DNA from 2 places in the Serratia grimesii genome. Region 2 is predicted to be linked to the other one. Evidence: predicted binding sites of a transcription regulator. Region 2 holds the regulator's gene; the other holds the start of a gene.
What was found. The regulator CRP, encoded in region 2, controls carbon source genes, mostly activating them, when cyclic AMP is high. The targets are predictions, from matches to a motif close to ATGTGANNNNNNTCACAT.

Region 1: yrbN (protein YrbN) is a predicted target of CRP. The motif match lies at 3,509-3,526, and genes of this name have one in related genera.

Annotation. Positions count from the first base shown of each region.
Region 1 is NZ_LT883155.1:467,233-475,597, reverse strand. Features, by position in the region: gene yedF (sulfurtransferase-like selenium metabolism protein YedF) at 1-113, opposite strand, end outside; gene yedE (selenium metabolism membrane protein YedE/FdhT) at 110-1,324, opposite strand; gene SGBXF1_RS02195 (DEAD/DEAH family ATP-dependent RNA helicase) at 1,471-3,432, opposite strand; gene yrbN (protein YrbN) at 3,422-3,496, opposite strand; gene nlpI (lipoprotein NlpI) at 3,744-4,628, opposite strand; gene pnp (polyribonucleotide nucleotidyltransferase) at 4,767-6,884, opposite strand; gene rpsO (30S ribosomal protein S15) at 7,140-7,409, opposite strand; gene truB (tRNA pseudouridine(55) synthase TruB) at 7,534-8,365, opposite strand, start outside.
Region 2 is NZ_LT883155.1:4,782,374-4,790,738, reverse strand. Features, by position in the region: gene argD (bifunctional acetylornithine/succinyldiaminopimelate transaminase) at 1-414, shown strand, start outside; gene SGBXF1_RS22415 (YccS/YhfK family putative transporter) at 452-2,527, opposite strand; gene crp (cAMP-activated global transcriptional regulator CRP) at 2,582-3,214, opposite strand; gene SGBXF1_RS22405 (OsmC family protein) at 3,594-4,001, shown strand; gene SGBXF1_RS22400 (LysR substrate-binding domain-containing protein) at 4,004-4,912, opposite strand; gene SGBXF1_RS22395 (MFS transporter) at 5,108-6,298, shown strand; gene SGBXF1_RS22390 (amidohydrolase) at 6,304-7,482, shown strand; gene SGBXF1_RS22385 (phosphoribulokinase) at 7,520-8,365, opposite strand, start outside.

The DNA of each region.
Region 1 (8,365 bases), 780 kb from region 2:
ATTTCCCCCGGTTTCAATTGCGGCATGGCTTCTAACGTCGCCACCGCCGGATAAGGACATGGCTCACCGAGCATATCCAGCCGGTAATCTGGCACTATCGCCGTTTGCTTCATGACACACTCCTTAAATTAACCACCTGCGCGTCGGGCTTGGCGCGGAAAAAGCGTTTCTCCCACCACAGCATGGCGGCAAATGCCAACGCCAGCAGCAGGTAGGTCACCAGCAGACCGCCGATCGGGCCGAAGGTATCCAGTAAATTGACTTTGTCGTAATTCGTTGCCAATGCCGGGGCCAAATCATCCCAATAGTAAGCCAACAGCGTGGCACCAATAATATTGCCAAGCCCAACCCACCAATAGTGAACTTGCCCTTCCACCGCGCGATACATCCAGCCGGTTTCACAGCCGCCAGCCAGCACGATGCCAAAGCCGAACAGCAGGCCGCCCAGCACCGCATTCGGGCCAGCCCACATGATTTTCGGCGCCACACCCAGCTGCACATAACTGAAAATACCAATGGCGCTGACCGCCATGCCGATAATGATCGCTTTTGCCATGTGGGTACGTCCGGTGATCCACAAATCACGAAACGCCGAGGTAAAGCAGATCTGAGCTCGCTCAATCAACAGGCCAAAACCGATACCGAACAACATGGCAATACCCAGTTTCGGCGCATCAAATAACGTCCATAATGACCAGGCAATCGACAGGAAAAAAATCACCATCCCCAGACGGAATCGGCGACGAGCCTGTTCAGGCTTTTGCGTCAATGGCGCGGCAGCCTTCACTTTCTGTAATTTGATCGGAATACGGAACAGGGGTAACAGCGTAAATTTAGCGCCAAAGTAAGATCCCGCAGCGGTTGCCAGCGCGAAGAACCAAGCGTGCAGTGAGAACTGAGGAATACCGGTAAAGAATGCAGCCAGATTGCAGCCCATCGCGAGACGCGCCCCAAAACCGGCGATGATACCGCCCAGCAACGCTTGTACAATGCGGATGCGATGCTGCGGCTGCCGCAGCTTGATGTTATTGGCCCACAGCGCCGCAGCGATACAGCCGGCGAACATACCGATGATCATCCTGCCATCAATGCGTTGCAGTGGCGTTCCCTCAAGGCCAATGACTTTGAAGTAACCCCATTGTTCAGGGTGGAAACCAAACCATTGCAATACATGGCCGCCCCAACGGGTAAATTCCCCTGTTACTGCCCAGAAGGTGCCGGTCAAGCCGAAGTAATAGGTAGAAAGGATCCCCGCAGCAATCACCGCAGGTAAAGGTGCCCAAAAACGCACCAGATATTGAGACTTAAACTGCTGCCAACTCATGGCATCTCCCGTGCATAGTATCCATAAGAAAAAACCTTATAAATGATACGCCATTTTCCCGCACTTAATGGTGAATTTCAGGCATAAAAAAACCAGCCCGAAGGCTGGTTTTTAGTCCGATTAACCGCGAACGGTTAAATCAGGCGTTATGCATCACCGAAGCGACGACGTGGTGTAGCCGGAGCGGCGTCATCACGACGTGGTGCACGCTGACCATCACGGTTGAAGTTACCGCCACGACGCTCGCCACCGTTGCCAGCAGGTGCAGCAGCACCGCCTTCACGACGATCACCGAAAGAACGACGACCTGGGTTTGCACCTTCACGACGTTCGCCGTTAAATGGACGACCACCGCCACGACGCTCGCCGTTACCGGCAGAGGCAGGACGCTCACGACGCTCATGCGGCTGTGCATCGCCCAGCAGTTGCATGTTCATCGGCTTGTTCAGGATACGGGTACGGGTGAAGTGAGACAGGATCTCGCCCGGCATACCTTTTGGCAGCTCAATAGTAGAGTGGCCAGCGAACAGCTTGATGTTACCGATGTAACGGCTGCTGATGTCGCCTTCGTTAGCAATCGCGCCAACGATATGACGAACTTCCACGCCATCATCACGGCCCACTTCAATGCGGTACAGCTGCATTTCGCCAACGTCACGACGCTCACGACGTGGACGCTCAGCGCCACCATCACGGCTGTCTGGACGTGCATCACGACGACGGTCGTTACCGCGATCGTCACGGTCGTTGAATTCACGACGTTGACGCGGTTTGAATACTGGATCCGGTGGCAGAATCAGAGGACGTTCACCCTGTGCCATTTTCAGCAGTGCTGCGGCCAGTGTTTCCATTTCCAGCTCTTCTTCGCCCGGCTGCAGTTTAGCCAGCAGGCCACGGTACATGTCCAGATCGCTGCTTTCCAGCTGTTGCTGTACTTTAGCGGCGAACTTGGCCAGACGACGCTCACCCAGCAGTTCTGCATTTGGCAGTTCAACTTCTGGAATAGTCAGCTTCATGGTGCGTTCGATGTTACGCAGCAAGCGACGTTCGCGGTTTTCTACGAACAGCAACGCACGACCTGCACGACCTGCACGACCTGTACGGCCGATACGGTGAACGTAAGACTCTGAATCCATAGGGATGTCATAGTTCACAACCAGGCTGATACGCTCAACGTCCAGACCACGGGCAGCAACGTCAGTTGCGATCAAGATGTCCAGACGACCATCTTTCAGACGCTCCAGAGTCTGCTCACGCAGTGCCTGGTTCATGTCACCGTTCAGTGCTGCGCTGCTGTAACCACTGCGCTCCAGCGCTTCAGCCACTTCCAGGGTCGCGTTTTTGGTACGAACGAAGATAATCGCCGCATCAAAATCTTCTGCTTCCAGGAAACGCACCAGCGCTTCGTTTTTACGCATGCCCTGCACAGTCCAGTAGCTCTGGCTGATGTCAGGACGAGTAGTGACGCTAGATTGGATACGCACTTCCTGCGGATCTTTCATGAAGCGACGGGTAATGCGACGGATAGCTTCCGGCATGGTTGCAGAGAACAGCGCGGTCTGATGTTCAGCCGGGATCTCCGCCATGATGGTTTCTACGTCTTCGATAAAGCCCATACGCAACATTTCGTCGGCTTCATCCAGCACCAAACCACTCAGATTAGAGAGGTTCAGGGTGCCACGCTTCAGGTGATCCAGCAGACGGCCTGGAGTACCTACAACGATTTGCGGGCCCTGACGCAGAGCGCGCAGCTGCACGTCATAACGCTGGCCACCGTACAGGGCCACGACGTTAACGCCATGCATGTGTTTAGAGAAATCAGTCATTGCTTCTGCAACCTGAACCGCCAATTCGCGGGTCGGTGCCAGCACCAAGATTTGAGGTGCTTTCAGCTCAGCTTTCAGGTTGTGCAACAGTGGCAGCGAGAATGCTGCAGTTTTACCGCTACCGGTCTGTGCCATGCCCAGCACATCACGGCCGTTCAACAGGTGAGGAATACACTCAGCCTGGATCGGTGACGGTTTTTCGTAGCCCAGATCGGTCAGGGCAGAAATGATCGGAGCAGACAGCCCCAGGTCAACAAAAGAGGTTTCAAGCTCAGTAGTCATGTACACGTGCCTCATTAATAATGGCAGCCAGTCTACATAACTCGTCGAGAAAATTTTCAGTCATTTTCATTGAAAAGTGTGAACCGGCTCAAATTAGATTATAAAACGAACAAAAAAGCCCTCGCCCGTAAAGGCGATAACTTTGGCGGTAAAACCAATGTCGTTCAGGCTGATTACCCTTCATCTTCCAAGCTGCCGCTGTTTTGGCTGCTCTCCCGCATCCTCGTCACTTAGTGAACTAAGCTCCCAGGGATTCGTTAGATTGCCGCCTTGCCGCAACTTGAAATCTTTTGGGTAGAGGTGTTCGTCAGCTATTGCTGGTCCGATTCCGATAGGTCGTCTTGTTCTTGGCCCAACAGCGCCAATTCCAACAATGCATAGCGGTGCTCAACGAAGTTATGAACGTTGTTAGCAACCGTCAGTTTGAACAGCGCCGAAGCGGTGTCCTTGTCCCCCAGACTCAGGTAGTGTTTACCCAAATAGAAGTCAGTTTCACTGAGATGCTCAGCGAGCGAAGTGTTATCCGTTGCATCTGCCTTGAGGCGTTCCATCAGCGTTTTTTCGCTAATGTTGCCCAGGTAGAATTCGACAATATTCCATCCCCATTGCCCTCGGTTCGCTTTGTCATAACGCTGCTGGAGCGCTACGTCAGCCTTCTTGGGATCGATTTCTCTTTCCACAAGATACAGCCACAACGAACGGAAGGGATCGTTTGGGTCGTCTTGATAAAACGCCTGCAGATCATCCTGCGCCAACGGGAAGCGGCCGCCATAATACAGTGCGATGCCCCGGTTTAAACGCGCGTAATTGTAAGTTGGATCAAGCTCTAGTACAGAATCAAACGCTTCATAGGCAGCATCAAAATTGCCTGCCTGCGTTAAGTAAATGCCCAGGTAGTTGAAAACTTCTGGCATATCAGGACGTATTGCTAGCGCTTGCGAAAAATCATTTCGCGCTAATGCACGTAGCCCGAGGCTATCATACAACACACCGCGCTCATATAAAAGCTGCGCACGCTCATCGTCCGTCAGTGCCCGGCTGGCAAGTATTTGTTCCATGCGCGCCAGGATCACTTCCTGCTGCAGAGTTGGCTGCAACGGGATCGCCAAAACTTCGTCTTTACGCCAATCATGGTTGCTGCATCCTGCCAGCATGAGTGCTGTCGCAACGTAACACCAGCGCAAGAAAGGCTTCATTTCCCACTCCCGAAGACAAACATTGGATGAACGTCCTGTCATCCGTTTGCTAATACGCAAGCATCCTACCCGCGCGATACGAACAGCTCCCAACCCCATGGCGGGGAGCTGTAAATCTATCTATACAGTTTTTTCTACTTATTCTGCTTCAGGCGCAGGTGAACCTGCTTCTGGTGCTGTCGCTTCTTTGATGCTCAGACGCACACGGCCCTGACGGTCAACTTCCAGTACCTTAACCGGCACTTCCTGACCCATTTGCAGATAGTCGGTCACTTTCTCAACACGCTTGTCAGCGATTTGAGAGATGTGAACCAGACCTTCTTTACCGCCGCCGATCGCCACGAATGCGCCGAAATCAACGATACGGGTAACTTTACCCTGGTAAATACGGCCTACTTCGATCTCAGCGGTGATCTCTTCGATGCGGCGAATAGCGAATTTCGCTTTCTCACCATCGGTAGCAGCAATTTTAACTGTACCATCATCTTCGATTTCGATGGTAGTACCGGTCTCTTCAGTCAGCGCACGAATGACAGAGCCGCCTTTACCAATCACGTCTTTGATCTTATCCGGGTTGATGCGGATAGTATGAATACGTGGTGCAAACTGAGAGATATCGCCACGCGGGGTGCTGATAGCCTGTTCCATCACGCCCAGAATGTGCAGACGCGCGCCCTTGGCTTGGTTCAGTGCCACCTGCATGATTTCGCGGGTGATGCCTTCAATTTTAATGTCCATCTGCAGCGCGGTGATACCGTCGCGGCTACCGGCTACTTTGAAGTCCATGTCGCCCAGGTGGTCTTCGTCACCCAGAATGTCGGACAGAACAACAAAGTTGTCTTGTTCTTTAACCAGGCCCATTGCGATACCCGCAACAGCAGCCTTGATTGGCACACCTGCGTCCATCAGCGCCAGAGAAGCACCACAGACTGAAGCCATAGAAGAAGAACCGTTGGATTCGGTGATTTCAGAAACCACACGCACCGTGTACGGGAAATCTTCTGCTTTAGGCATCATAGCCAATACGCCACGTTTCGCCAGGCGACCGTGACCAATTTCACGACGTTTAGGCGAACCTACCATCCCAGTCTCACCAACGGAGTACGGAGGGAAGTTGTAGTGGAACAGGAAGCTGTCGGTCTTCTCGCCCATCAGCTCATCCAGATTCTGTGCATCACGGGCAGTACCCAGCGTTGCAGTAACCAGAGCCTGAGTTTCACCACGGGTGAACAGCGCGGAACCATGGGTACGCGGCAGTACGCCAGTGCGCACGTCCAGACCACGAATCATGTCTTTTTCACGACCATCGATACGTGGTTCGCCACGCAGTACACGGCTACGAACGACGTTTTTCTCAACGCTACCCAGGATGTCCTGAATTTCAGACACGTCCAGAGTGTCGTCTTGCGCCAACAGCGTTTCAACAACGCTGCTCTTGATCGCATCTACCTGAGCATAACGCTCTTGTTTTTCGGTGATGTGATAAGCGTCGCCCAGACGGGTTTCTGCCAGTTCTGCAACGCGTGCGTGCAGCACTTCGTTGATTGCAGGTGCCTGCCAGTCCCACTTAGGTTTGCCAGCTTCAGCAACCAGTGAATTGATGTTCTCGATAACAATCTGCTGTTGCTCATGGCCAAAGACCACAGCACCCAGCATCTGATCTTCGCTCAGAACGTCAGCTTCGGATTCAACCATCAGTACAGCACCAGCGGTACCGGCAACAACCAAGTCCAGGCTGCTTTCTTTCAGCTCGTCGGTAGTTGGGTTCAACACATACTGGTTGTTGATGTAACCCACGCGCGCAGCACCGATTGGGCCGTTGAACGGAATACCGGACAGGCTCAAGGCTGCAGAAGCGCCAATCATCGCAACGATGTCTGGGTTAACTTGCGGGTTGACGGAAACAACGGTCGCGATCACCTGAACTTCGTTCAGGAAGCTGTCTGGGAACAGTGGACGGATCGGACGGTCAATCAGACGTGAAGTCAGAGTTTCGCCTTCGCTCGGACGGCCTTCACGACGGAAGAAGCTGCCTGGGATACGACCAGCAGCGTAGGTACGCTCCTGATAGTTAACCGTCAGTGGGAAGAAGCTCTGGCCTGGCTTGGCTTTTTTCTGGCCAACCACGGTAACGAATACGGCGGTGTCATCCATGCTCACCATAACAGCGGCAGTGGCCTGACGAGCCATCATACCCGTCTCAATAGTGACGGTATGCTGGCCATACTGGAATTTGCGAATGATCGGTGTCAGCAAAATTATATCCTTTGATTAGGCGCGCAATCGTATTGACGACTCGACACGCCAGTGACTCGACTTGCCTTCTCACTACATCCTCGCGACTAATGACAATCCTTATCTCAAGCCTGAGACAAAGCCTCTCATTAGCCGCGCGAACCTCTGTAATGGAAGATCCTATTTGGAAACATCAGTAATACATTAACCTGATTTGCTTATGCTTCCTAGAAGAAAGGGGCCAAAATAGGCCCCTTTCCACTGAAACTCGCTAGATTAGCGACGCAGACCCAGACGCTCGATCAGGCTGGTGTAACGTGCTACATCTTTACGCTTCAGGTAGTCCAGCAGCTTACGACGCTGAGAAACCATACGCAGCAGACCACGACGGCTGTGGTGATCTTTTTTGTGCTCTGAGAAGTGGCCTTGCAGATGGTTGATCTGCGCAGTCAACAGGGCAACCTGAACTTCGGAAGAACCGCTGTCGTTAGTACCACGACCGAAATCAGCTACGATTTTAGCTTTAGCTTCAACACTTAGAGACATTGTCATACTCCAGAATTATAGATAATAAATACAGGCGCCGATCTCTAATTCAGCAACCCAATGCATAAGCTGCGCCATTCTACTCTTAGCGCAGTGCGATCGCAAGGCAGTGCGTTTTCTACCCTCAGTCGAAATATTCGACTACCAGGCGGCGCGGTGCCACACGACCATCATCGGCAATGTCACCCACGCCGATAAATTTACGCTCTTCACCTTCCGTGATCCGTACCATGCCCGAGGCCGGTGCACCGGCAACCTGCACTGGCTGCCCCTGCTTAACGTAACCCGCAACAACGGGTAGCAGATTCACTTCCGGGTAGTTCTCCACCGGACTGTCCATCGGCATCAGCAGTGGATCGAGCAGTTCTGCCGGCGCAATGTCCTGCGCCTGCGCCTGCTCCAGCAATGCGTTCAGCTGCTCCAGCGTGACCATGCGTTCGGTCGGGTAGGTCGCCACTTGCAGACGACGCAGGTAGATCACATGTGCACCACAACCCAACAGCTCACCGAGGTCATCGGTGATGGTGCGGATGTAAGTGCCTTTTGAACAATGAATTTCCAGCTCCAGCTCATCCCCTTCCCAGCGAATAAACTGCAATTCATAAACGGTAATGCTGCGTGCTTCACGCGGGACTTCGATACCCTGGCGTGCATACTCATAGAGTTTTTTGCCTTGGTACTTCAGCGCCGAGTACATCGAAGGTACTTGCTTGATATCGCCACGGAAGCTTTCCAGTGCTATGTCGAGCTGTGCCTGGGTGAAATTCACCGGCCGCTCTTGCACTATCTGACCATCGGCATCCGAGGTATCCGTACGCTGACCAAGACGGGCGATAACACGATAACGTTTATCGGAGTCGAGCAGGAACTGTGAAAACTTGGTCGCTTCACCGAGGCAAATTGGCAACATGCCGGTCGCCAGCGGATCGAGCGCGCCAGTGTGGCCCGCGCGGTTA
Region 2 (8,365 bases):
GAAGACATTGCTTCGGTAATGCAGGTGGGTACTCATGGCACCACCTACGGTGGCAACCCGCTAGCCTGTGCTGTGGCAGAAGCAGCGCTGGACGTGATCAATACGCCAGAAGTACTGAGTGGCATTGAACTGCGCCATGGTTTTTACGTGCAGGCATTAAAGAAGATTGGCGAGAAGTACGGTATCTTCAGTGACATCCGTGGCATGGGCTTGCTGATTGGCGCTGAGCTGACTCCGCAATACCACGGCAAGGCGCGCGACTTCCTGACTGCTGCTGCCGCTCGTGGGCTGATGATTCTTAACGCAGGGCCAAATGTCATTCGCTTTGCCCCTTCACTGGTTGTGGAAACTCAGGACATCGATGACGGTATGGCATTGTTTGAGTTGGCCGTGCAGGATGTGATTAACGCTTAATGCGTTGTCTTGATAACGGGGGCGCCATACGGCGCCCTTATTGATCGCGGAGTTTACGCTTCAGCCAAATGCCATGATGTGGGCGTTGGCTCCAGGCCAATGACGAGATGGTATGCATGACGCTCAGGTGCGACAAAATACGCCGCAGGTGGCGTTCCATTTCGGTCACCGGCATATCAGGGTGCAAATCCGGCGGCTGCATAATGCTGTTGCCACTGCTTGGCCCGTCGTACTCCAGCCGTTGCTGACAGCTTTGCAGCGCAATCTCACAAGATTGCAGATATTCCTCCGCCAGTTTTGGCGTCAGCATATAGTGCTCGCGCGCCAGAATAGTCATCGCATTAAGGTGTTCGACAATAAACTGGCTGTGTGTCACCCACAGGCGCATATCCGCCAGATAGCTCGATTCAAATCCCGGTTCCTGCATCGCCTGATTCAATGAGGTGAAAAGCGCATTGTGCGCCTGATTGACCTGCATACGGGCATAGGCCAGTGCACTGGGGTCGGGTTCTTGCTCTTCCAGCAGCAAACGCAATGCCTGTTGATCGTTCTCCAGCGCCTGGTGGGCGTTTTTACGCAGCAAGCCGCTTTGCCACTGCGGCCACAACCAGATGGTGCTACCGAACACCAGCACACACCCAATCAAGGTATCGATCAGGCGCGGTACCAAGAAATGGGTGCCGTTTAGCGCCAGTAATTGCAAGGTGTAGACCGCTGTCACCGTAAAGCCAATCACCGCCAGCCCGTAGTTTTTACGCGAGACCAAGTAGGCGAGCAGAGTGATCACCAACATCACGCTGAGCGTTTCTGCCTCAGGCAGCTGCAATTGCAGCAGGCCAGCAGCGATCACCAGCCCGACCAAAGTACCGAGTGCACGGTGCTGGATACGTACCCGGGTGGCGTTATAGCCGTTCTGGCTCACCAGCATGATGGTCAACAGGATCCAGTAAGGTTTAGGCAGGTTGAAAACCATCCCGAGGCTACTGCCCGCAGCAAGTGTGACACCCAATCGCGCCGCATTGCGCAGGGCGTTGGATTTGAATGACAGATAGCTGACCAAGGCGGGCCAGAAAGGCAGGCGGTTTTGATTGGCCATCAAATCGCGACGGTAAAGTGGGTGCTGGGTGCGCAGCAGACGGGCGATGCGACTGAAATGGTAGTAACAGAACTGCCCAACCGGGTTGTCTGGGTGCTGCGTCGCCACTTTTTCTAGTGCCGCCAGTTCATTGTCCATATTGAAGCGCTGAGAATGCTGGTGATAAAGAATATCGTGCGCCACCGTGCGCAGGCGGCCGGCAATCACCTGTGCATTACGGCGGATGATCGCTTCGGCTTGGCTCTGTTCCACCAGTTTTTGCACTTCTTCCGGTAGATGCAGGCTGACGGTAATGTGTTCCTGCAAATCCAGTGCGACCTGAAAAGTACGCTGCAGGCGCTTTTGCTCGAGGTTACTGGCGTGCGGTAGAAAGTTAAGCTGCTGATACAGCAGGGTGATTAGATCCATCACTTTTTGCTGGCGCACCAACAGGGGCGGTAACGCGGTCTGTGGATCGGTATGTTGGGTCAGCAGCGAATATTTGGCTTCAAAGTAATCTGCCAGTTCCAGATAGAGCTGATTGAGCGACTCGCGCATCGGTTGCTCTTTCCACAGCGTGAACCAAAACCAGGTAAACAGGCCGTACCAGGCTGTGCCCACGACGTATAGCAACGGTGCGTGCCAAAGCGGAACTGTACCGGCCATGCTGAGAGAAAAGATGGCAGCAACCAGCGAGGCGGGTAGCAGGCGGGCATGTAACGGGCTGATTTCACCGCTTACGCCGAGGAGCAGCGCCAGGCCGAGCATCAGTACCGGCAACGGCAGGTGCCACAGCAATGCTTGCTGCAATAGCAGGCTGCTGAGTGCAAATAGCGAACCACCGACGATCAGGCGTTTGAAGAAGCGTTTGTGAGGGGTATCCAGCCCGGCAATATTACAGCAGGCAGGAACCAGAGAAAATAACAGTCCGTATTGCAGTTGGCCGATCAACAGGCCGAGTAGCACTGGCAGGCACAGCACCAGCGTTTGCCGCAGTGCGTAATTGACTTCCGGGTGGTAAATCAGTCGGCGCCACATGATGACTTGGGGCATAAAAAAACGGCGCGAAACATCGCGCCGTTTTTTCAGTGATTAACGCGTGCCGTAAACGACAATAGTTTTGCCGTGCGCGGAGATCAGGTTTTGATCTTCCAGCATTTTCAGAATACGGCCAACGGTTTCACGTGAACAACCGACGATCTGGCCAATTTCCTGGCGAGTAATTTTAATCTGCATACCATCAGGATGGGTCATGGCATCAGGTTGTTTTGCCAGGTTCAGCAGTGTTTGCGCGATACGGCCTGTAACGTCGAGGAAGGCGAGGTTACCCACTTTCTCAGACGTTATCTGCAGACGGTTTGCCATCTGGGCTGACAGGCGCATCAGGATGTCTGGGTTGACCTGAATTAGCTGGCGGAATTTCTTGTAGGAAATTTCAGCCACTTCACAGGCGGTTTTCGCCCTAACCCAGGCGCTACGCTCCTGACCTTCTTCAAATAATCCAAGCTCGCCGATGAAATCCCCCTGGTTAAGGTAGGACAAAATCATCTCTTTACCTTCTTCATCCTTAATCAGCACCGCGACGGAGCCTTTAACGATGTAGTAAAGCGTTTCGGCCTTTTCACCTTGGTGAATCAGCGTACTTTTGGATGGATATTTGTGGATATGGCAATGAGACAGGAACCATTCGAGAGTAGGGTCTGTTTGCGGTTTGCCGAGAACCATTCGCTGTTATCCTCTGTTGTTATCGCTGCCTTGTGTCACAGGGGTCAGAGTTCCCTGTAAAACCTGTTGTCGCCGTTGTTTTAATGGTGGCTATCAGCAGATTTTGAGGCGTGTCATAAATATACGCTGTCGCTCTAGCATATTAACTTGCCGGGAGAGCTGCAAGCTACATTCTGTTAACATACCGGTAAAGGAGCCTTTCCCTGGGAGTTTCCCTGAAATCAGTGTCCCGGAAAGATTTATTGCGGCTCTGTTTGTAGCACAGAGTGAGGCGGGTGTCTTGTGTTGTCTCGCTTCAGCATGATTAGCATCAGGTTCCGTTGCCAGTTTCTATGCGAAAGCGTACCCTGATTTTAAGAAATTAACCGGAGTGACCAGCATGCAGGCAAGAGTTAAGTGGGTGGAAGGGTTAACGTTTCTGGGTGAGTCCGCGTCTGGCCATCAGGTATTGATGGACGGCAATGCGGGCGATAAAGCGCCTAGCCCGATGGAAATGGTGCTGATGTCGGTGGGGGGGTGCAGTGCTATCGATGTGGTGTCGATCTTGCAAAAAGGGCGTAATGATGTGCGCGACTGCGAGGTCAAGCTGACTTCTGAACGACGTGAAGAAGCACCGCGTTTGTTCACCCATATCAACCTGCATTTTATCGTGACCGGTAAGGATCTGAGTGACAAAGTCGTTGAGCGGGCGGTGAACCTCTCGGCAGAGAAATACTGCTCGGTGTCATTGATGCTGAGTAAGGCCGCCAGTGTGACTCACAGCTTCGAGATCCGCGACGTAGCCTGACCCTACCAGCTGTAGCGTTGGCAATGGGTACGTAATAAATCGAGAAATCGCCGCGCCGTCACTGTCAGCGGCGATTTTTGCGAATACAGCACGCCATATTGCGCCTGTGGCAAAGTGTCGATAGGCAGGATTGCCAATTTTCCCCGCAAAGAGAATGGGTTGCTCATCGCCCGCGCCACGATAGTCAAACAGTCCGTTTCCAACACCATGTTCAGTCCACAGACTACAGAATCCGAACGAATCGGCGCATGGGTCAACTGTTGATAAAAGTTTCCGAGTACTGACTGTAATTGATGATAATACCCCATGTCGGTTTCCGGCAGCAGCCACTTGGCTTGCCGCAAATCATCCAGCGACGTTGCCTGCGCCAGCGGGTGCCCATCACGTGCGATAATGCAAAATGGCGCGTTGAATAACGGCTCATGACACATTTCTTCCAGCGGAAGTCCTGGGCTAACAGTGCCGACGACGAAATCCAGTCTCCCCTCACGCAAGGCCGGCAACAGAGTAGATAGCTGCGCTTCGCGGATTATCAGGTTGGCTTGCGGGAACTGACATTTGAACGCATCTACCAGCCCTGGCAGTACCGTAAGTGCCAGTAACGAAGAGCAGCCGATGGCGACGCTACCCTGTGAATGTTGATTGAGTTGCTGGATCTCATCGGAAGCGCGCTGCAATTCCTCCAGGATAAGCTGCATCCGCAGCGAAAAAGCACGGCCGGTTGCGGTTAACGTCATCCCTTGGCTACTGCGCAGAATTAACTGGGTTTCCAACGTTTGCTCCAGTTCGCGGATGCTACGGCTCACTGCGGGTTGGGATTGCCCCAGGGCGCGAGCCGCACCACGGATGCTGCCGCTGCGGATGACCTGTTGGAATACCTTTAACTGCTGCAACTTAGGTAAATAGCGCACTCATCCCCCCCTATCAGTAAAAAGCATCACCGCTTAAAAGATTGCATCTTACGCCGCCTGCGTAAAGCCTATAATTTCGCCATGTATGACTTAATTGGTTGTTATTAAAACTATAAAGTGACGAAGCGCACACTATTACCGCGTGCCCATTCTGTCGGGCATACACTGGGGCGATAACTTAAAGGAATATCAGCTATGAAAAATCGTTCGCTAATGATTTTTTTGCTGTTTGTGGGTTATGTAGTGGTTTACATCGACAAGAGTGTTATGGGTTTTGCGCTGTTGCCTATTGAACGAGAGTTTAATTTGCAGGCAGAGCAACTGGGCTATATCACAGGGATGTTCTTCCTGGCGTATTCATTGTTCCAGATACCGGCGGGTTGGCTCTGCGATCGTTTTGGCTTTAAGAAAGTGCTGTGCAGTTCTCTGTTTTTACTGGGGGGCTTTGCACTATGTTTCGGCCTGCTGGGGTTCGGTCTGGGCCTGCTGGTGACCTTCCGTTTCCTGTCTGGTATTGGTCATTCTGGATATCCAAGTTCATGCGCCAAAGCGGTCGTGGCCAATTTCCCTCTTGAGCAGCGCACGTTCGCGCAGTCTATTTTGTTGTCTTCCGCAGGGTTGGCAATGACTGCCGGGCCTCTTGTGGCCGTTTATTGTCTCGAACATATCGGCTGGCGCGGTTCGTTTTCTATGCTTGGCATGCTGGCCTTTATGATCGCTGCCTGTATTTTGTGGCTGGTACCAAATCCGCCTCAGGCAGAGCCAAAACAGCCCGGGTCGACGGGGAGTAATTATCGCACGTTACTGAAAAGCCCCATCGTGTTGCTGCTGTTCTTGGCGATTTTCTGCATCAATATTCCCTCCTACGGGCTAATGGCGTGGTTGCCAAAATTCCTGGTGCAACAGCGCGGTATGTCGCTTGGCCTTTCCAGCATGGTGGTGGCTGCGGGCGGGCTGGGGATCTGGATCTCCTCTCTGGCAACCGGTTGGCTGGTGGGGCGTTATTTGGAAGGGCGTGAGCCGCTGGTTATTTGCATTTGTTCACTGCTCAGTGCGCTGTGTATCTGGCTGGTATTTACCAGCGGGTCAGCGCTGGCCGCCAGCCTGTTCCTGTTCCTCGGTTATGTCTTCCTGATGGCGTCGTTTGTCACGGTGTTCACGTTGCCGATGAAACGGCTGCCGGTTGATGTGATAGGTGCCGCCATGGGGCTAATCAACACAGGGGGCACATTGGGTGGTTTTGTCGCTCCTGTTGTCATGGGATATCTGATCACCATCAGCAATGGCTATATGAGCACATTTATATTTTTGGCTATGGCGATGGTGGTTTCCGGATTGGTGATCTTGCCGTTGGCGGGTAAAGCACGCCAGTCGGCACTGAATTAAGGAGAATGAACATGAATATTGAAACGCTGTTGGCCGAGGTTGAACGAGATGTCGTACGCTGGCGTCGACACCTACATGCTTATCCCGAGCTGTCTTTTCAGGAAACGAATACCGCAGAGTATATCGCCGGTGAGTTGGCGACCTTTGGCCCATTGACGATCACCAGACCGACACCGAACAGTGTGGTCGCTGAGCTGCAAGGTGCTGCGCCGGGGCCATGTTACGCGTTGCGTGCGGACATTGATGCGCTGCCTATTCAGGAGGTGAGTGATGAAGCCTTCTGTTCGACCCGACCTGGGGTAATGCATGCATGTGGCCACGATGCGCACAGTGCAATGCTGCTGGGGGCTGCCAGCGTGCTGTGCCGCTTACAGGCTCAGATCAAGGGGTCGGTACGGTTTATCTTCCAGCACGCCGAGGAGGTGCCACCGGGTGGCGCGCAACAGCTGGTTGAACTCGGCGTGTTGGACGGCGTGGAGATGATTTTTGGCCTGCATGTCATGCCAAACTTCCCTACCGGCGAAGTGGCGATCAAACAGGGCGTGTTCAGTGCCTCGAGCGACAACTTTGACATTGTGCTGCAGGGCAAGGGCGGGCACGGGTCGATGCCGCACTTATGCATCGATCCCGTGACTATTGGGGCCGAGGTGGTTACTGCCTTACAGCAGATAGTCGCGCGTAAACTGGATCCGCTGAATGCGCCAGTATTGACAGTGGCTACCTTTCAGGCGGGCGACAGCTACAACGTTATCCCCGACAGTGCGCGATTGGCGGGAACCTTACGGACGCACAGCCGCGACGTAAGAGCCAGGGTACCAAAGCTGATGGAGCAAACATTGGCAGGCGTCTGTCAGGCACATGGTGCGGAATATAAGCTGGAGTGGACGAAGGGCTACACCATTGGCAATAACCACCCAGATGCCTGTGGTATCGCCCGTGATGTGATTGCTGCCGTTGTGGGCACGCAGGCGTTGAGGGAAATGGGGTCAGCGATGTTCGGTAGCGAGGATTTCTCGTCTTACCAAGAGAAAGTGCCGGGATGCTTCTTGTTTATCGGCAGTGGTAACGAAACGATCGGCGCAACCTACAGTGTCCATAACCCTCGCTTCAAACTGGACGAAGCAGCATTGCAGATTGGGGTGAAACTGCATGTCGGCTTTATTCGCCACCTGTTAATGCAATAAGACGATGGGCGCGGTGTTTCGCCGCGCCCATCTGTTGTTATTCGATTTTTTTGCCTTCCAGCAGTTGCTGCACCAATGGCGCCATGATCAGCTCCATCGCCAGCCCCATCTTGCCGCCCGGTACAACAAGCGTATTGATGTGTGAGATAAAAGATCCCTGCAGCATCGCTAACAGATAAGGGAAATCGATTTGATCCAGGCCGCGGAAGTGGATCACCACAAAACTCTCATCCAGCGAAGGGATCGCCTTGGCGGCAAACGGATTGGACGTGTCGACCGTGGGTACCCGCTGGAAGTTGATATGGGTACGTGAGAACTGCGGCGTGATGTAGTTGATGTAGTCCTCCATCGAACGCACCACTGAGTCCATCACCGCTTCACGGGAGTGGCCGCGTTCACCGGTATCGCGGATCAGCTTTTGGATCCACTCTAGATTAACAATAGGTACTACACCAACCAGCAAATCGACATGTTTTGCCACGTCGTTGTGTTCGGTCACTACGCCGCCGTGCAACCCTTCATAAAACAACACGTCGGTCGGTGCTGGTAATGGCTCCCAAGGGGTAAAGGTACCGGGAACCTGGTTATAGGGTACAGCTTCATCGTAGGTATGCAGATACTTGCGTGAGCGGCCGGTGCCGTTGGTACCGTACTCGCTAAAGCTTTGTTGCAGCAGGCCAAAGTCATTGGCCTCGGGGCCGAAATAGCTGATGTGACGGCCAAGATCGCGTGCTTTACGGATTGCAGCGTCCATTTCCGGTCGGGTATAGCGATGGAAACTGTCACCTTCCAGCTCAGCGGCGCGGATATTGAGCTGCTGAAAGATCTTACGGAACGCCACGCTGGTTGTGGTGGTGCCGGCGCCACTAGAACCGGTCACTGC